3 regions of the Mesorhizobium sp. M0317 genome follow, and region 2 is predicted to be linked to each of the others. Evidence: riboswitches for the same ligand, from Rfam matches in the RefSeq annotation. Region 2 holds a riboswitch; each other region holds the start of a gene.
What was found. A riboswitch is a leader RNA that binds a small molecule or an ion and turns the genes downstream of it on or off. The one in region 2 is predicted to bind cobalamin.
Positions count from the first base shown of each region.

Region 1: another riboswitch for cobalamin. It lies ahead of NKI88_RS08205 (aromatic ring-hydroxylating oxygenase subunit alpha); the one in region 2 lies ahead of NKI88_RS24790 (CbtB domain-containing protein).
Region 3: another riboswitch for cobalamin. It lies ahead of metE (5-methyltetrahydropteroyltriglutamate--homocysteine S-methyltransferase); the one in region 2 lies ahead of NKI88_RS24790 (CbtB domain-containing protein).

Region 1 covers NZ_JAMYRV010000007.1:29,590-36,183, forward strand. Annotated here, with positions in the region: gene NKI88_RS08190 (DUF680 domain-containing protein) at 1-225, opposite strand, end outside; gene NKI88_RS08195 (DUF680 domain-containing protein) at 297-500, opposite strand; gene NKI88_RS08200 (DUF680 domain-containing protein) at 567-773, opposite strand; cobalamin riboswitch at 1,273-1,474, shown strand; gene NKI88_RS08205 (aromatic ring-hydroxylating oxygenase subunit alpha) at 1,592-2,839, shown strand; gene NKI88_RS08210 (FAD-binding oxidoreductase) at 2,877-3,977, shown strand; gene NKI88_RS08215 (PqqD family protein) at 4,141-4,563, shown strand; gene NKI88_RS08220 (serine kinase) at 4,716-5,765, shown strand; gene NKI88_RS08225 (glycosyltransferase family 2 protein) at 5,762-6,505, shown strand; gene NKI88_RS08230 (glycosyltransferase family 2 protein) at 6,539-6,594, shown strand, end outside.
Region 2 covers NZ_JAMYRV010000043.1:10,628-17,221, forward strand. Annotated here, with positions in the region: gene cbiB (adenosylcobinamide-phosphate synthase CbiB) at 1-475, shown strand, start outside; gene cobO (cob(I)yrinic acid a,c-diamide adenosyltransferase) at 622-1,236, opposite strand; gene cobU (bifunctional adenosylcobinamide kinase/adenosylcobinamide-phosphate guanylyltransferase) at 1,238-1,750, opposite strand; gene NKI88_RS24785 (CbtA family protein) at 1,743-2,546, opposite strand; gene NKI88_RS24790 (CbtB domain-containing protein) at 2,562-2,741, opposite strand; cobalamin riboswitch at 2,778-2,974, opposite strand; gene NKI88_RS24795 (gamma-glutamylcyclotransferase) at 3,042-3,734, opposite strand; gene NKI88_RS24800 (aromatic ring-hydroxylating oxygenase subunit alpha) at 3,869-5,044, shown strand; gene NKI88_RS24805 (MFS transporter) at 5,052-6,251, opposite strand; gene NKI88_RS24810 (acetyltransferase domain-containing protein) at 6,484-6,594, shown strand, end outside.
Region 3 covers NZ_JAMYRV010000029.1:8,971-15,564, reverse strand. Annotated here, with positions in the region: gene NKI88_RS19830 (cytochrome-c peroxidase) at 1-520, shown strand, start outside; gene metE (5-methyltetrahydropteroyltriglutamate--homocysteine S-methyltransferase) at 954-3,302, opposite strand; cobalamin riboswitch at 3,397-3,593, opposite strand; gene NKI88_RS19820 (adenosine kinase) at 4,002-4,994, opposite strand; gene metK (methionine adenosyltransferase) at 5,103-6,278, opposite strand; gene glyA (serine hydroxymethyltransferase) at 6,332-6,594, opposite strand, start outside.

The DNA.
Region 1 (6,594 bases), on a different contig from region 2:
GCCGAACCGATCCCTGTCGCTGCTCTGAGGAACGAACTTCTGTTGGTCGTTCGACGAGTTCAGCAGCTTGTAGACCGCCGAGTTGGTGCCGGTCGACGAAGTGCGGGTGGTGTCGACGGCAGCGGCCGGCTGGTTGGCGCCATTGGAGCCATAATTGTCGCTGCCGGCAAAGGCAGCGCTCGAAACAGCCAGAACGGCTGCGGCGGCGAGAACGATCTTCTTCATTTTAGTCTCCTGAATTTTTCTGATGCCGCCAGCTGCAGCGAATAAGCCCGCCACGTGCTGGAAACCGGCTTTTAGCGGCCGAAAAGGTTACGGTCGGCACCGTGGGCAGGCGCCTGCTCGGCTGGAGCCGACTTCTCAACCGAAGCCGTATGGCCACTATCGGTCGACGTAATCGCAGGCTGGTTGGCGCCGTTCGAACCGTAGTTGTCGCTGCCGGCGAAAGCGCTGCCGGAGATGGCCAAAACGGCGGCGGCAGCAAGGATGATCTTTTTCATTTCAAATACTCCTGAATTTTTTGGGATCCCGAGAGCGACGGGTTAGCCGCCCTTCTTTGGTCGGGATCAGCGATTGCCGTAGAGGTCGCGGTCGGCGCCCTGAACGACAGGCTGCTTGTCAGCGTGCGCCGGCTTCTGAATGGAAGCCGTATACGAGCTGTCGACCGAGACGGCTGGCTGGTTCGCACCATTGGAACCGTAATTGTCGCTACCGGCGAAGGCGCTGCCGGTGATCGCCAAAACGGCTGCGGCAGTGAGGATGATCTTTTTCATTTTTAGTACTCCAGTTTGTCTGTCCGTCTAGCGGCGTGTCTTGGGAGGAATTCGCGTCGTTCGGACAGCCCCGATGTGGGAAAGCCATAGGCTGGTTTCCAATCACGAAGTTGTTCCGTGTGGACCACGGTCCTGCACCTTGAAATTGTGCCAGGAAGTTCCTCTATGGTCATTTATCGCATTGTTTTCAGTTGCTTATGTCGAACCGAGTGGTTCGCTCCGGTGTCGGTTTCCGGGCCGTCGTTCACACCGTCCTGCACGCATTGTCAACAGAAACGAACCGTTCGGTTCGATTAGAGATTGCTAATAGTAACTTTTCGATACCGTTGAGCCCTTTTTGCCCCCGATCGAACTGGATCCGCAGCGATTCGAAACGGCGATGATGGCGTCGCAAGAAACGTCTCAGCTCTTTGACCGGCGCCGGGGGGCGTATGCCGCGCGTGTCGCGCCGCATGGATACGATGTCGCTTTCATGCCGACGTCGCGATCGCTGCCGTGATTAGATGATCGCATCTCAGGTGCCGCTTCGTGACGACGCAGCGGAGAATTGGGAAGCCGGTCAGAATCCGGCGCTGCCCCCGCAACGGTGGTGGAGTTGAAGTCGCAACGGGAGACCACTGGGCAAGAGCCTGGGAAGGTGTCGCGATGGTCCGCAAGGACAACTCCAGAGCCCGGAAACCAGCCCGAGACGCATAGACTCGACTGATCGCGGTGGGCGGTCAAGAGGTGGATAGTGCATGTCCGGCGCCGCGCCGGCCTGCGTCCGATCCTTCCTCCATCACCACCAAGTTCAGTCCTTAAACCACGAGGACAGAACTATGGATACGCGCAACGACATGCTGAGGCTCCTGAACGGCCGCAAGCAAGGCTTTTCGCTGGAACAGCCCTTCTACACCGACCCGGACTATTTCAAGCTCGACATGGAGCTTATCTGGTATCGCGACTGGCTGTTCATCGGCCATGATTGCGAACTGCCGAAGCCCGGCAGCTATATCACCGTGCAGATCGGCGATTATCCGGTGGTGCTGGTCCGCGACCAGAAGGGCAACATCAACGCCTTTCACAATTCCTGCCGCCATCGCGGCAGCCGTGTCTGCAACACTGAGAAGGGCATGGCGGCAAAGCTTGTCTGCCCCTATCACCAGTGGACCTACGAGCTTGACGGCCGGCTGCTGTTTGCCCGCCAGATGGCCGACGGTTTCGACAAGAGCCAGTTCGGCCTGAAGCCCGTCGCCTGCGAGAGCGTCGGCGGCTACATCTTCATCTGCCTGGCGAAAGAACCTGCCGACTTTGCGCCGATGCGCGCCATGATAGAGCCCTACCTCAAGCCGCACCGGCTGAATGAAGCCAAGGTCGCCTTCGAGAGCACCATCATCGAGAAGGGCAACTGGAAGCTGGTCTGGGAAAACAACCGCGAATGCTATCACTGCGCCGGCAATCATCCGGAGCTGTGCAAGACATTCCCCGAAGCGCCGACGGTGACCGGCGTGCAGGGCGCCGACAGCGATCCGGAGATGCTGGCGCACTGGGCGAAATGCGAGACGGCGGGCCTGCCGAGCAAGTTCCGCATCGATCCGGCCGGGCAATACCGCGCCACCCGCGCGCCGCTGCTGCGCGATGCCGTCAGCTACACGATGTCGGGAAAGCGCGCGGTGACGAAGAACCTGTCCGACACTGTTGCCGCCGACCGCATCGGCACCTTGATGCACTACCACTATCCGACGACCTGGAACCACATCCTGATCGACCATGCGGTCACCTTCCGGGTGCTGCCGATCAGCGCCACGCAAACCGCGGTGACGACCAAGTGGCTGGTGCACAAGGATGCGGTCGAGGGCGTCGACTACAACCTTGAAGAGCTCACCCACGTTTGGACCGAGACCAACGACCAGGACCGCCGCATCGTCGAGGAAAACGCCTTCGGCATCCTGTCGCCGGCCTATGAGCCCGGCCCCTATTCGGAGCTGCATGAGGGCGGCGTGATCCAGTTCGTCGAATGGTACGCGGCCTTCATCGGCCCGCGCCTTGCCGAAGGCGGCCGGCCGGCGCTGCGCAACGTCGCGTGAGCTGGAGCAGGCGAGGAAGGACCGGAGGATGAATGCGATGACGGATCTTGGGCTCTATCGCCATCTTGACCAGATGGCGCCGTGGAACGATAGGCTGCAGGTGCTGGAAGTGATCGGCGTCAGCGACGAGGCGCCTGACGTCAAGACCTTCACCTTCCGCTCCGACAACCAGACCTGGTTCCGCTACAAGCCGGGCCAGTTCCTGACGCTGGAACTGCCGACACCGGACGGGCCGCTGATGCGCACCTATACGCTGTCGTCGTCACCATCGCGGCCGTTTTCGATCGCGGTGACGGTCAAGGCGCAGGCCGGCAGCATCGGCACGCGCTGGATGTTCGACCATCTGGTGCCCGGTTCGCATGTCAAGGCCTACGGACCGGCCGGCGACTTCTCGTTGCACAGCCACCCGGCGGCCAAATACCTGTTCATTTCCGCCGGCTCCGGCGTGACGCCGATGATGTCGATGCTGCGCTGGCTGAACGACTGCGCGCCATGGACCGATGTCGGTTTCGTCAACTGCGCGCGGCGTGCCGAAGAGATCATTTTCCGCAAGGAACTCGAACTGCTCGGCGGCCATATGCCCGGCCTGTCGCTCGGCTTCATGATCGAGGAACGTTCCAGCCGCGAGGGCTGGTACGGTCATATGGGGCGCATCGACGCGATCCGGCTGCCCTTGCTGGCTCCGGATTTCCGCGAGCGCGAAATCTTCTGCTGCGGCCCCGATCCGTTCATGCGCGCCGTGCGCGGCATGCTGGATGCCGCCGGCTTCGACATGACGAAATACCATCAGGAGAGCTTTGCCGCGCCTGTGATGGAGGAAATTCCGGCGCCGTTTGCCTCCCCGGTCGAGGACGGCATCGCTGCACCTGTCGAAGCCGTGACGCCGATCCGCTTCTCGCTTTCGGAGGTCGATGCCGGCTGCGTCGCCGGCCAGACCGTGCTGCAGACCGCGCGCAGCTCGGGCGTGCGGATTCCCGCCGCCTGCGAGTTCGGCCTGTGCGGCACCTGCAAGGTGAAGAAGGTCTCCGGCGAAGTCGAGATGAGCCACAATGGCGGCATCCTCGACCACGAGATCGATGACGGTTTCATCCTTGCCTGCTGCTCGAAACCGTTGTCGGCGCTCGAAATCGAGGCTTGAGCGGCGCCGATATCACCGCAACGGTCGCCGACGCAGGCGTTGTGTTCGAGGGTCTTTGTCTTGCCAAGCATGGGCCGAGTGATTTAGACGCACTTAGGAAGGGCTTGGCAGACCGCGAAACCGGCGCATCCCTTCATGGGCGCATGGGACGGGGGACAGAGCGATGCAACAGCGGGTCTACGCGGTCGCAAGCAAGGACATCGTTTTCGAATCATTCGATGGCGAAGCCGTCGTTCTCGATCTTTCGAACGGCAAGTATTTCGGCTTTTCCAATTCCGGCAGCCGGGTCTGGCAGGCTTTGTCGTCCGGCGTCGCCACTGAAGCGCTGGTCGGAGCTGCCGCGGGCGCCGCAAAAATAAGCCTGGCCGACCTCGAAAGCTTCGTTGCCCGACTGCTCGATTTCGGGTTGCTTGCGCCAGCCGAAACACCGGCGCAACCGCTTTCAGGCGAGCTGTCGGCCGCGCTTGCTGCCAGCAATGAGCCGCTCAAGGTCGAGGTCCATGACGACCTTGCCGATCTCATCATTGTCGACCCGATCCATGAGGTCGAGGAACCTCTCGGCTGGCCGGCGGTGAAACAGGCATAATCGTTTCCCTCTAAGCGCGTCGCGTTTGAACGGACTCAGGCGACGCGCTTAGATCTTTGATTTTATGCATATCGTCGTCTCAAAACCGGGGCCGCCCCGAGCGACATGCATCAGGCGACCCGGCGCAATTCTGGACGCTGAACAACCAACACATGCCTTTGATCACGCTGCAAACCCTGCCGGATTATGCCCGCCATGTGCTGGCGGCCGCGGAAAGCGCCGCCGCCTTCTATCCCGTTGCCGCCAGCGTCCGGTTGCCGGGGCTGGACCTGAGTGTCCATCTCGACCATGGCACGCTGGCAGATACCATCGGCCATGCCTTCATACCGGCTCCGGGCAATCCGTCTGCATCTGACGGCTGCCGCATTTTCGTCGCCCACCCGGGCATCGATGGCGTCCCCGCCCCGGGCACCTGGGGCCGAGGCGATTACAACCATCATGCCTTTGCCAACCGGCTGGAAGAGGCCGGATTGCGCGGCAGCTACTATCATGACCTCGACTTCTGGCAGTTCCATGATCCGCAACGCCATGTCGGGGCGCAGCTGATGATGTCGGCCAAGGCCTTTCCGCCATGGGAACAAGGGGCGCCGCTGCGCGCCTTCCTGCATTGGGAATATGCGGCGCGCGGCATGCGGCTTACCCATGCCGGCACGCTGGGCATCGATGGCAAGGGCGTGCTGCTGGCGGGCTCTGGCGGAGCCGGCAAATCGGGAACGGTCGTCGCCGGCCTGCTCAATGGGCTCGATAGCGTCGGCGACGACTATGTGCTGATCGACCGGACCGAGGGGGTGACGGCCTATCCGCTGTTTGCCACGCTCAAGCAGGATCCGGAGGGCTTCAGGCGGCTGAAGCTGGAGGAGCGGCTAGAGTCGTACCAACCGCTGAACTGGCAAGGCAAGCATGCCTTTCACATCGACGAGATCGCGCCTCGACCAACTCCTGCAAGTCTGGACATTATTGCTTTGATAGTGCCCCATATCAGGGGAGGTGCGAGAAGCTCGGTCATGCCCGTATCGCGCAAGGATGCCATGATCGCCTTGGCCCCGTCAGGAATCGTGCAGATGCCGGGCGAGCGGGAAGCGGGCTTTCGCTTTTTCAGCGAGCTTACCCGCGATCTGCCATGCTACCGGCTGTCGCTGGGGACCGAGCCGCGCGAGATCGCCGGCACGATTGCGGATTTCGTCCTTCGGGGCGCTGCATGAAGTTGAGCATCATTGTGCCGGTGTACAATCGGGAGATCTATGTCGTTTCGACGTTGCGGTCCCTGCTCAGGCAACGCGACGATGCCGATCTCGATATCATCGTTGTCGACGACGGCTCGACGGACAGCTCCGTTGAAGCAGTCCGCGCCATCATGCGGGAAGCGTCGTGCATCCGCCTGTTCCAGCAGGCCAACCAGGGCGTGGCCAACGCGCGCAACACAGGGCTGAAGCAGTTGCTGCCGCAAACCGAACTGGTGTCGTTCCTGGATTCGGACGACGTCTCGCCGGCTGGACGATTCAAGGCTGGCCTACCCCTGTTCGCGGCCGACCCTGCGCTCGAGCTGACCTACTCGCTGATGACGCGCGTCGATCTCATGGACGACGAAACCCTGCAGCCGGCACCGGGCGGCGCAGGTCCCACCGTGCGCGGCGTCAGCCTTAGCGCCGGGATATTCCGCAGGGCACTCATCGACCGTACCGGTGCTTTCGACGAGGAGTTCCGGCAGGGCGAAGACGCCGACTATCTGCTGCGCATTTTCGAAACCAGCCCGAAGCACATTTTTCCCGACACCGTCGCGGTATACTACCGGCGCCACCCCGGCAATTTGACCAAGCAAAGGGATGTGGCGGTGCGCGAATATCTGCGTGTAATTCAGAAATCCTTGCGGCGGCGCAAGGCCGATCCGTCGCGGCGCCCGGTCGAGGGGCTTTTCGAGATCAGGCGCCCGGCAGAGTGGTGAAAGAATGAACAGATCACAGCCTGGAATGCGTGCGTGAAGCTGAGCGTGATCATGCCGGTCTACAACCGCGAACGCCATGTCGGCTCGGC
Region 2 (6,594 bases):
CTGCGGTCTGGCCGGCGGCGTGGCCTACAAGGCCGCCAACACCGCCGATTCGATGATCGGCCACCGCACCCCGCACCACGAGGCCTTCGGCCGCGCGGCGGCACTCTTCGACGACTGGATCAACCTGCCGGCGTCCCGGCTGACCGCGTTGCTGATCGTTGCCGCCGCCTTTCTCGTTGACGGCGCCGATCCCCGCAACGCCTGGCAAGCAATGCGGCGCGACGCCAAAAAGCACCGCTCGCCCAATGCCGGCTGGCCGGAGGCGGCAATGGCCGGCGCACTCGGCCTGGCGCTCGCCGGCCCGCGCAGCTATGGCGGCGTTGTCGTCAACGATGCCTTCATGGGCGAAGGCGGCCGCCGCGAGGCGGAAAGTCTGGACATCAGGCGGGCGCTGAAACTTTATCAGGTCGCCGACTATCTGCTGATTGGGCTGTTCGGGTTGCTGTCGGCGGTGCTTATCGCGGCAACGTCCTGAGAGCTTACCGTCGCCTTCCTTTACCCTCCCCCTTGTGGGGAGGGTCGGCGCGCAGCGCCCGGGGGGGGGACTGCGCCCTACGAGAACCCACACCCCGCACCGCTTCGCGGATCGACCCTCCCCACAAGGGGGAGGGTACGAAACCCTCAAAACTCGATCCCCTGCTGCGCTTTCACGCCGGCCGAAAAATGATGCTTGGTCACGCCCATCTCCGTCACCAGATCCGCCGCCTCGACCAGCGCCGGCTTGGCGTTGCGGCCGGTGACGACGACATGCAGACCTTCGCGCCGCGCTTTCAGCGCCGCCACCACTCTGTCTAGATCGAGATAGTCGTAACGCAGCGCGATGTTCAGTTCGTCCAGCACGACGAGGCTGATCGAGGGATCGGCGATGAGCTCCAGCGCCTTGGCCCAGGCGGCTTCGGCCGCCTTAATGTCGCGCTTCAGATCCTGCGTCTCCCAGGTGAAACCCTCGCCCATCGTGTGCCAGACGACGCGGTCGCCGAACGCCGCGAAGGCATCCTTCTCGCCGGTGTGCCATTTGCCCTTGATGAACTGGACGATTCCGACGCGCTTGCCATAGCCGAGCATGCGCAGCGCCAGCCCGAAGGCAGCCGTGGTCTTGCCCTTGCCGGGTCCGGTGTTGACGATCAGCAGCCCCTTCTCGACCGTCTTTTCCGCGACCTCGGCGTCCTGCACCGCCTTGCGCTTGGCCATCTTGGCGCGATGGCGCTCTTCGTCTTTTGTGTCGATATCGGTCATCTCATTTCACCTTGAGCGGCAGCCCCGCCACCATCAGAAGCACCATATCAGCTACGACCGCGATCTGCTGGTTGAGCCGGCCGGCGGCATCGCGGAACCGGCGTGCCAGCGCATTGTCGGGCACGATGCCTTGTCCGACTTCGTTGGAGACCACGAACCACGGTCCGCGCGGCCGCGAAAGCACATCGGCCAGCCGCCGGCACTCCCCCTCCAGATCATGATCGGCCAGCATATGATTGGTTAGCCAAAGCGTCAGGCAGTCGACAAGCACCGGCTGGTTGTCCGGCAATGCCTCGAGCGCGCCTGCAAGATCAAGCGGGGCATCGATGGTCGCCCATCCCTCGCCGCGGCGCGAGCGGTGCTGCGCGATGCGCTCGCGCATTTCGCCGTCATTGGCTTGCGCGGTGGCGATATAGGCCCATGGCGGCAGCAACGCCGTCGCCAAAGTTTCGGCATGCGCGCACATGCCGGAGCGCGCACCGCCGATGATGAAGGTCAAACTGCGATCAGGCAAAGCTGTCGCGCAGGCTGGTCGCGGTGCCGGTGAAGCGCGCGCGCACTATGCCGACAACTGCGCCGAGCACCAGCCAGAACACCAGATTGGTCAGCGTCACCGCCACCACGAACTGATGATGCAGGCTCTCTGGGATCGGCGTTACGAAACTGTCAGGCTGCGGCGCGCCGACAATATGCGGGGCGACGATCAGGACGACGGCGAGCACGGTCAGGGGCGCCGACGTGCGGAAGGTGATAAGGGCAAGACCGATCGCCGTTGTCATCACCGTTGCCCACCACCAGATCTGGCGCTGTATGAGATCGGCCGCCGGCATTGCCGGCAGTTCCGGCGGCAGGCCGAGTCCCGGCGCCAGCGTGAACACGGCAAAGCCCGCCAGACCCCAGAACACGCCCTGGCGCCAGCTGCCGATGCCGCCGGCGAACTCGGAAACCGCCACCAGGACCAGCGCGAAGCCGATGCCGGTGACGATATTGGCGACGACACTGAAGGCGAAACGCTCGAAGCCGTCGGCCGGCGCCCAGCCTTCGTCCTCCGCCGGCGCGGCTGCTTCAGCCGGTGCTGCGCTGCTCACCGCATTTTCCGCCGGCGCGGCGGTGCTCATGGCATCGGTGTCCGCAGCGTTGGCGGCGGGCGCCGCGGCATGCTGATGCTCATGGCCGCCACCAGCCTTTTCGTAGACCTCCGCCTTGAGGATCAGCGGCACGGTGGCGTAGGCCTGCATGCAGGCGAGAGCGACACCCGCCACGAGCCCTGCGATCGCCGCGATGAACACGACGTTGCGAAACAGGTTCATGATGTCAGATCCTCGTCAGTGGCAGGGAAACGCCATCGAATGGCGATAGTCGTGCGCCGCATTGTGGACCGCATCGATATGCGAGAAACCGACAACGCCGACGACGAAAATGCCCAGAAACACGCTAAGCACGAGCTGCATGAAGCGCGACTGCGAGGAGACGGAAGCGCCGAGGGAGACGGAAGCGGTATTCATATCTTGTCCTTTCGCCCTCCACCCGAGGGCATCGAAGTCAGTTCCCTGTCGCCGGCAGGTCTCCTGGCTCGCGGATCAGCGCCCTTCCCCACCTTCCCGAAGAAAAAATCCTCAGTGGCTTGGAGAGGACTACCGCACACAGTTGCGGGGGCAGCCACGGCATTGGGCCAACAAGTCAGCCCTCACCGCATTCCCTCTTGGTCCCTAACGGAACCGACGACATGCATGACTATAGGCTGAAACGGCCGCATCCGGCAAACCAAATTCCGCCGGCCAACAGCGCGAATGCGCCATGCGGCGTTACGGGTTCAACGCGGTGATCCGCTCGGCAACCAGCCGCTGCAGCCGCCACAGATGGCGATCGTGAATGCCGCGCTCTTCAAGGTTTTTCACCGTGTTGTAGAGATAGTCGGCGCCCGACCCCCAGTGCCCGCAGGACGTTGCCAGCCTTTCGACGACCTTGCCCTCGTCGAGCGGTCCTGAATAGGTCAGGCCGTTGCGGTTGATGACGAAGGCCAATGCCCTGAGCGGTCCGGCCTCGCTTGCAAGCTTGAGCATGCGCGGCCGGTAGCTTGTCGGCTTCAGCGTGACTTCGCGCCGGAAAAGCCGGCCCAACTGCTCGCGCCGGTTATTGTCGGTCAGCCGAAAGGCGACGCCCTTGCATTGTCCGCCACGGTCCAGCGCCATCATCAGGCCGGGGCTGTCCTTGGTGCCGCGCCAGCGCGTCATGTTCATGCAAAAGGACCGATGCCAGCCGCGCGCCAGCGCAACGCGGTCCTCGACATAATCTATTTCCGGTTTCCAGATCAGCGATCCATAGCCGAACAGCCATAGCGGTTCGCTGTCCGGGAGTTCGACCTGCAATTCATCCAGCAGCGCGTCATAGTCGGCTTCATCGAGATGCATCGCGTCCGGATCCGGCCCGGGGTCCCTGATCTCGCGCCAGCAGCGCGCGACCAGCTCCGGCGTAAGCGACATCTGTCGTGCGGCCACTTCCGAATCCCCCCATTTCCGAATGTCCCGTGTCCACGACATGATTATGCGCCGCGCCTGCAACCGGCAATGCGGCACTCTGATTGACAAACGATTTGCCGGGGTGTCGGCTGACGCTTCATAGGAAGCCAGCCATGCATCCCAGCCCGAGCGAGCGCGACCCCTATAACGGCCTGAGCCGGGCCGAACCGACGCTACCGTCGTCGGCCTATTGGGATAGCGAGGCTTACCAGCGCGATCTCGACGCCATCTGGCACAAAAGCTGGCTGCTCGTCTCCCGCGAGGCCGACCTCGCCCAGCCGCTGGCGTTCAGGACATTCCGCATCGGCACGCAGGAAATCGTCATTCTGCGGGACGAGACCGGCGAACTGCGCGCCTTCCACAACACTTGCCGGCATCGCGGCTCGCAGCTTTGCCAGAAAAGCGAGGGCCGGCTGAAAGCGCGGCTCATCACGTGCCCCTACCACGCCTGGTCCTACTCGCTGCGCGGCGATCTGGTGCGCGTTACCTCGAAATCGCTGCCAGATGGTTTCGACAAGGCAGATCATCCGCTCTACCGGGTGGCGCTGTCGGTGTGGCGCGGCTTTGTCTTTGTGAACCTTCAGCAGGCTGCGGCCGGCTCCGCCGGGACCTCCTTCGATCCCGCATCCGGCGACCTCGCCAACTGGCCGCTGGAAACGCTGGTATCAGGCCATGTCCTGCGCAAGGTGATGAACTGCAACTGGAAGATCTTCTGGGAAAACTTCAACGAGTGCCTGCATTGCCCGGGCGTCCACAAGGACCTGTCTCGGCTGGTGCCGATATACGGCCGCGGCCTGATGAGCCGGCACGACGACCCCGACTGGGGCCGCCATGCCGACAATGACGCGCCGGAGTTTTCGGGTGGCCTGCGCGCCGGCGCCGAGACCTGGTCGCGCGACGGACATGCCCATGGCCCGGTCTTACCGGGCCTGACGCCAGCCGAGCGTGCGGCCGGACAGACCTATGCCACCAGCCTGCCCTCGATGTTCATCGTCGGCCATGTCGATTATGTCAGGACGGTGCGACTGATGCCGCTCGGTCCCGAACAGACCGAACTCACCGCCGAATGGCTGTTCGCGCCCGAGGCGCTGGCTGAGACGGACATCGACAATGTCGTCGCCTTCGGCACCCAGGTGCTGGAGGAGGATGCCGCGATCTGCGAGATCAATCAGAAAGGCCTGCGCTCGATGCGCCACCAGGCCGGCGTGCTGATGCCGGAGGAGTACGATCTGCACCGCTTCCACAACTGGGTGCGCGAGCGGCATGCAGCGCTTGAGGCAACCGCCTGATCGGCGACTAAAGCGACTTCGGCAGATAGCGCCAGGTGATAAAGCCGCAAACCGCGGCCAGAATGCCCAGCGTCACGAACACCGAGCCGAGGCCGAAAAACGCCAGCACCACCGAATAGACCAGCGGCGGCGTCAGCTCGGAAAAGTCGAGATAGGTGCGGTAGACCGCGGCCATCTGCGCCCGCTCATAGGACCGCACCGAGCGCATGAAGGCGGTCGAGCCCAGTGCATCGAGCGCGATGGTGAAGAAGGCGCCGCAGAGCAGGAAAAAGCCCGTAAGCAGCGGCGCGGTAGTGCCGACCGCGCCCGCCGCAAGCAGCGTCGCCGACATCGCGAAATAGGCGAAGGTCATGGTGCGCCGGCCGCCGAAGCGTTTTCCCGCTTTGCCCCAGAAGATCGCCATGAACAACAGCGCATTGCCGGCCGAAACCAGCAGGCCGCCGGCAAGCTTGCCCTCGCCGGTAATCACCATGAACAGCGGCCCGTAGACGAAGAACGTCGTCCAGAAGCAGGAGCGGCCGAAGGCGATCAGCCAGGCCAGCCTGAGCCTGGGTTGTGCTACGAAGCGGCCGATATTGGCCAGCGGATTGGCCGGCCGCGTCTTGCCAGGCCGGATCGACTGGTTGTCGCCCAGCCTGTAGGTCCAGAACAGCGCCAGCAAGGCCAACGCAAACACCGCCACCGCGCCATGCGCGGCATAGATGCCGTAGCGTGTGTAGAGGAAGATGCCGAGTGTCGGCCCGCCGGTCCAGGCAAGCATCGACCACGCCATGCGCAGCGATTCGGCCTGCATGAAATCGATCTTGCGGATGTGATCCATGATGTAGAGGTTGAGCGTGATCGACAGCGCGCTCGCCCCCATGACGCGGCACAGCATGCCTGCCAGTTGCCCGGCAAGCGTGTGGGTGACGAAGAACAGCGAGCCCATCGCCAGCAGGCAGGCGCCGGCGGTATAGACCCAGCGCCGGGCAAACCTGCGGATCAAGATCGGCATGAACAAGGTCACCGACAGGCCGAGCAGCGCCACGATGGTGTAGAGGATCGAGACGATCTGCTCGTTGTGCAGAATCTCATAAGCCTGGATCGGGATGACGCTCGATACCGTGGCGCGGGCGAAGGATTCGACCGCATAGAGCGAGGCAAAGGTGCGCGCATCCGCCGGACGCAAGGCTGGAAGCCAGATCGGATGGCGCACATGGGTGGACATTTGATCCCCAAATCAGACTCGCAGCCCAAATCTGCGCTGGCGCTTCCTCCGCCGGTAACAGGAAACCGACCCCTTCCCGGCAAAAAGCGAATTCGGCCAAAGGCTTTCCGGCTCTGGCCTAAAGCGCCGCCCGATGCAGCCGCACGGCGCGACCCGGAGCGTAGAGGGCGGCCTTCTTTTGTCCGGTGCAACCGTGATAGTCGTCTTTGGGGCTGAATCAGATCGCGAGACCATGAGCATCCATACCGCACCCCCTGGAGATCAACTGAAGCGAGATCAACCGAAGCGCATCGTCGCCATCGATGTCGTACGCGGCATCGCGCTGATCGCCATGGCGAGCTAC
Region 3 (6,594 bases), on a different contig from region 2:
GATCGAAGCCTTCGAGGCGACACTGGTCACACCTGCCCCGTTCGACAGCTTCCTGAATGGTGATGAGGTTGCCATGACTTCCGAACAGAAACAGGGCCTGGTGCTTTTCATGGACAAAGGCTGCTCGTCCTGCCATGCCGGCATCAACGTTGGTGGGCAAGCCTATTACCCATTCGGCCTCGTGGAACGGCCCAGCGCCGAAGTCCTGCCGGACAAAGACAAGGGCCGATTTGAGGTCACCAATGCAGCCGACGATTCCTATGTCTTCCGCGTGGCGCCGCTGCGCAACGTTGCACTCACCGCGCCATACTTTCATTCGGGCAAGGTTTGGGATCTGAAACAGGCCGTCGCCATTATGGGGACCACCCAGCTCGGCGTAGTACTGGCGGACGAAGAAGTTGACCTGCTTGTTGCCTTCCTCAACTCGCTGACCGGAGAGGCACCTGACGTCGCCTATCCCATCTTACCCTCAGAAACGGCGACAACGCCCCGGCCTGTAACGCAGATCTCAGGAAAATAAGGGCCAACTGGCCGCGGACTCGCAATCGAAAATGATTGGCGATTTTTACTTGGCGACACGAATTGCGACGTCCATCTCCGAATTGGCGGGACGCTAGCGATACCCGAACCCTGCCACCTCGCCCGTAGTCTGCGCGATCAACTGGGGGCGGACAGACGCAGCACCATACATTGTCCTGAGCGAACGCGCCAAGCAGTCTACTTTGAGAAACGACGCGTGTCCGATTTGTTCGAGGCGCGGGGCCTGTATGTCCCCAAGGAACCAATATTATAGCGTAGTGCCACATTTATATTTCTGCGGGATTAAGACACGTGCCGTAGGGAAATTGCACATTTGCGCCGAGTGGCTCATTTCCAAGAGTGTGCCGGTTTGGCATGTTCACGGCCGACAGGAGCCAGCCGGTAGCTCACCACACGGTGAGGAAGGAGAAGCCTCAGGCCACTTTCTCCCGGAGCGCGCGCGCTGCAGCGACCATGTTAATGAGGGCAGGGCGGACCTCCTCCCACTTGCGTGTTTTGAGGCCACAGTCCGGGTTTACCCACAGTTGGCCGTCGGACAGTCGCTCGCGGGCAAGCATGATTAGGTCCGAAATCTCGCCGACTTCCGGGACGCGTGGTGAGTGAATATCATAGACGCCAGGACCGATTTCGTTCGGATATTTGGAGCTCGTGAAGGCGTCCAACAGTTCCATCTTCGAGCGCGACGTCTCAATCGAAATGACATCCGCATCCATTCCAGCGATCGCGTGAATGATCTCGTTGAACTCCGAATAGCACATGTGGGTATGAATTTGAGTCGCGTCCTTTACACCCGTTGAAGCGATCCGGAAACATTCGACAGCCCAGTCGAGATAGACTTTCCAGTCAGATTGGCGCAGTGGCAATCCTTCGCGAAACGCGGCCTCATCGATCTGGACCATCCTTGCGCCGGATCTTTCGAGATCCGTCACTTCGTCGCGGATGGCGAGCGCGATCTGGCGGCAGGCTTCGGAGCGGGGTACGTCGTCGCGAACAAAAGACCAGTTGAGAATGGTGACTGGGCCTGTGAGCATTCCCTTCACGGGCTTTTCCGTAAGCGACTGGGCGAATTGCCACCAGCGCACTGTCATCGGATTGCGCCTCGATACGTCGCCGAAAATGATGGGGGGACGCACGTAGCGCGACCCATAGCTTTGTACCCAGGCATGCTGGGTGAGCGCGAAGCCGGACAACTGCTCGCCGAAATGCTGTACCATGTCGTTTCGCTCGAACTCACCATGCACCAGCACGTCCAGCCCGATCTCTTCCTGCCAGCGAATTGCAGCCTCGATCTCCTTCTTCAGGAACGTCTCATAGTCGACATAGCTCAGCTGGCCCTTCGCATGAGCGGCCCGCGCCTTGCGTACCTGCGGCGTCTGCGGGAAGGACCCGATGGTCGTCGTCGGGAACGGCGGCAGCCCGAGTGAGCCGGCCTGGACTCTGGAGCGCTCGCCAAAAGCGCTCTCTCGTCGCTTCGCGCTGTCCTCAATGCTAGCGATCCGCCCCTGAACAAGCGGGTCATGGATCCTCGTGGATGTCACGCGCGTGGCGGCAGCCTCGGCAGACGCTTTCAACGCGCCTGCCACCGCATCCCTGCCTTGGGACAGGGCCCGGGCCAGCAAGACCAGCTCGTCGGTCTTCTGGGCCGCGAAGGCGAGCCACGACCTGATGTCCGCGTCGAGTTCCGTCTCCATGCGCAGATCAATCGGCACATGCAGCATCGAGCAAGAAGGCGCGATCTCGACGCGGTCCAAGGGCCAGCCGGCGACGATCGGTTTGATGCGGTCGAGAATGGCGGGCAGGTTCGCACGCCAGACGTTGCGGCCATCGATCAAGCCGAGCGAGAGCACCAGATCCTTCGGAGCGAGCCGACCCACCGTTTCCAGCTGCTCGGGAGCGCGCACGAGATCAATATGCAGGCCGGCCAGGGGCAGAGAAATCGCGGTTTCGAGATTGTCTCCCAGCGACCCGAAATACGTAGCCAGCATGATCTTCAGCTCGGGCGCGGCTTTCGACAGCTGGCCATAGGCGAATTCGAACGCAGCTCGTTCGTTCGGGTTCAGATCGAGGACAAGCGCTGGCTCATCGATCTGCACCCAGTCGGCTCCCGACAGCTTCAGCCTCTCCAGAAGCTGCTCGTAAACCGGCAGCAGCCGCGGTAGGAGCGCGATGGGACCGAACCCCTCGGCAGGCGATTTCGCCAGCTTGAGGAAGGTGATGGGTCCAAGGATGACTGGGCGTGTGTGAATGCCGAGAGCTTTAGCCTCGAGGAAGTAATCGACCGGCTTCGATGACGAGAGGGCGAACGTCTGATCATCATCGAGTTCCGGCACAATGTAGTGGTAGTTGGTGTCAAACCACTTGGTCATTTCCATCGCGGTTACACCAGGTCCATGAGCCTCCTCCTGGTAACCAGCGTGTCCACAATCCTCCGTCTGACCCTGGTTGCCGCGCGCCATTGCGAAGTAGATGTCAAGTGGGACCTCGCCGCTATTCCAGCCGTAACGGGATGGAACGGCCCCGACCATGGCTGCGGTGTCGAGCACATGGTCGTAAAGCGAGAAGTCGTTCGACGGGATTTTCGACACGCCGCGATCGCGCTGCTCTTCCCAGCTAGCGGCACGGAGCGCCTTCGACGTCGTGAGAAGGTCGCCAGCGGACGATGTTCCGGACCAGTAGCTTTCAAGGGCGAATTTCAGTTCTCGCCGACGACCGAAGCGCGGCACGCCGAGCGTTGCTACAGGAATTTGCTGAGAGACAGTCATGTCATACCCCGATGATTGGGGCGTCGGTGACAAGGAAGGCGCTAGCAGGCCGGCATCAACGCCGGGTTGCAGCGGCCACCGAGACACCCCGCCCGTGGACGTAATTCGCGTGGCAGGTCTCCTGGCTCGCGGGGTCATAGCCTCTACCCGTCTTCCTGAGGGTATTCGCCTCAGTGACGTGTGTTGGCTCGCCGCTAACAGTTGCGGGGGCAGCGCCGGCATCGCACCGGCTTCCCTCTTAGCTCCGCTGCGGCAGCGCCGCACGCGAGAACCACGACACGCAGACAATCACAGCAGTTCGCTCTTTTGTCAATGACGCATAACGAAATGTTTATGTCGTTATGTGATCGCGCTTTTACGCCTTTGTCTAGCATTGTGAAATATTCAGTCTGCTGCCCGCATTCGGCATCGTGGGACGTGATCGCAAGTCAAGTCCGACGGACGCCGCGAGTTCTCCGTTACCTCAGGAACCTTACTGGCCTTCCCCAAGCTGAGCTTCTGGAAAATGCTGGTGACGATCTGGATGACGGTGAATGCCGTCATGGCAAGCACGCCTTGCACCGCTCCTCCAGCGAGCTTCACGGCAGCAGCATGGGTCAGTTCTCCGAAGCGAATGGCTGTCGCTATCAGCGAGCTTTGACACAGTTCCGCCACTGCGGTCATCGCGTCAGTAGGGCGGCTGGTTAGTTGCCGGCGCATCTACAGCAACCCAGCCCCTTCCGCCTCGCGGCGCAAATTCTGCCTTGGCCTTGGGCCGATCTGCTGGATCACCAGGCCGGCCGCCAGCGAGCCAAGGTCGCCGCAGGTCTTGAGGTTGCGGCCCTGCGTGTAGCCATGCAGGAAACCGGCGGCGTAGAGGTCGCCGGCGCCGGTGGTGTCGACCAACTCCTTGATGGCGGTCGCCTCGATGACCACGGTCTCGTCGCCGCGCACGATCACCGAGCCTTTTTCGGAACGGGTGACGGCGGCAATCTTGCAGTCCTTGCGGATCTGAGCCAGCGCCTCGTCGAAGGATTTTGTCTGGTAGAGCGACTTGATCTCGTGGCTGTTGGCAAAGACGATGTCGACAGTGCCCGAGCGCATCAGCTCGAGGAACTCGTCCCGGTAGCGGTCGACGCAGAACGAATCCGACAACGTCATCGACACTTCGCGTCCGGCCTCGTGTGCGAGCTTCGCCGTCTGCCGGATCGCCTCCTTGGCGCGCGGCGGATCCCACAAATAGCCCTCGAAATAGGTAACCTTGGCGCCGGATGCCTTGTCGGCCTCGACATCCTCAGGGCCAAGCTCGACGCAGGCGCCGAGATAGGTGTTCATCGAGCGCTCGCCGTCCGGGGTGACGAAGATCATCGAGCGCGCCGTCGGCGGCTGGCCCTCGAGCGGCCTGCTGTCGAAGGCAACGCCCTGGGCATGGATGTCATGCGCGTAGATCTCGCCGAGCGGGTCGTTCGATACCTTGCCGAAGAATGCGGCGCGGCCGCCGAAGCTGGCGACGCCAGCGGCGGTATTGCCGGCGCTGCCGCCGGAGGCCTCGATCGCCGGGCCCATGCGGCTGTAGAGCAGTTCGGCGCGGCGCGTGTCGATCAGGTTCATCGCGCCCTTGATGATGCCGTTGATCTCGAGGAATGCCTCGTCGCACTGGGCGATGATGTCGACAATGGCATTGCCGATGCAAAGCACGTCATAATCCGGCATCAATGTCTCCGCCAAAAAACCCGAGCCGGCTTCTCGCCACGCCTGCCAGGCGCGGGTCTGCCCGGTGGAAATGGGCTTTCCGCTTGCCGATCCGTTCGCCGGCGGCTCTCACGGGGCGGCGAGTCCTGCCTCGCGACGCAATTCGTCCGCCCTGTCTGTCTTCTCCCAGGTGAAATCAGGCTCTTCACGGCCGAAATGGCCATAGGTCGCTGTATTGCGATATATAGGGCGTAAGAGATCAAGCATCTTGATAATGCCTTTCGGTCTGAGATCGAACAACTCAAGAATGAGGCGCTCGATCCTGCTTTCCTCAACCCTGGCTGTCCCGAACGTGTTGACCATGACGGAAACCGGACTGGCCACGCCGATTGCGTAAGCAAGCTGCACCTCGCACACGTCCGCAAGTCCGCTAGCGACGATGTTCTTTGCGACATAGCGGGCTGCATAGGCAGCCGAGCGGTCAACCTTGGACGGGTCCTTGCCCGAGAAGGCGCCGCCGCCATGACGACCCATCCCGCCATAGGAATCGACGATGATCTTGCGTCCAGTGAGACCGCAGTCGCCGCGCGGCCCGCCGACTACGAACCGCCCCGTCGGGTTGACCAGAATTCTGATGCCTTCCGTCTCCAGGTGGGTCGGCAGGACAGGCTTTATGATTTCCTCAATGACGCCCTCGCGGACAGTCTCTTGCGAGACCTGCTCGTCATGTTGCGTCGACACGACGATGGTATCCAGGGCGACCGGGCGCAACCCCTCATAGCGCACTGAGACTTGGGATTTCATGTCAGGACGCAACCAGCCAAGCTGTTGTGCCTTCCGGACATACGCCTGCCGTTTCGTCAAGCGATGAGCGAGCTGGATCGGCAAAGGCATCAGGGTATCGGTTTCGCGGCATGCGTAGCCGAACATGAGGCCCTGATCTCCCGCTCCCTGCTGGAGGTCTTGCCCTCTTCCCTCGTCAACGCCTTGGCTGATGTCGGGCGACTGCTCGGTGAGGGCATGAACGACGGAGCAACGCCGGCCGTCAAAGCCGACGGCTTCGTCGTCGTACCCAATGTCGAGAATCGTATCGCGCGCAACTTGGCTGTAATCCACCTGGGCATCGCTGGTGATCTCGCCAGCCAGAACGACTATCCCTGATTTTACCAACGCTTCACAGGCGACGCGCGCCTTGGGATCTGTGCGGAGGATGGCATCGAGGATGGCATCCGAGATGTTGTCGGCCAACTTATCCGGGTGCCCCGCGCCAACCGATTCGGAAGAGAACACGAACTGCCTAGCCATGAATACCTCGCTTCGGATGTTGGATGTGGTATGGGCATTTTGCTTGGCCCACCTTACTTGTCGGAGATGCCCGGGACCTCGAACGCAGCGCACAAGTCGGCAACGTCTCTTCGCACGCAGGCATGGAGATCTTCGTCGTCTGGCCGCTGGAGGACGGAGTCAATGAAGCCAGCAATTTGCACCATTTCCACATCGCGCATGCCCATTGACGTCACTGCTGGCGCCCCCAGGCGAATTCCGCTTGTGACCGCCGGATGCCGCGGGTCGCCAGGCACCATATTAAAGTTTGTGATGATTCCTGCCTTTGCTAGTCGCT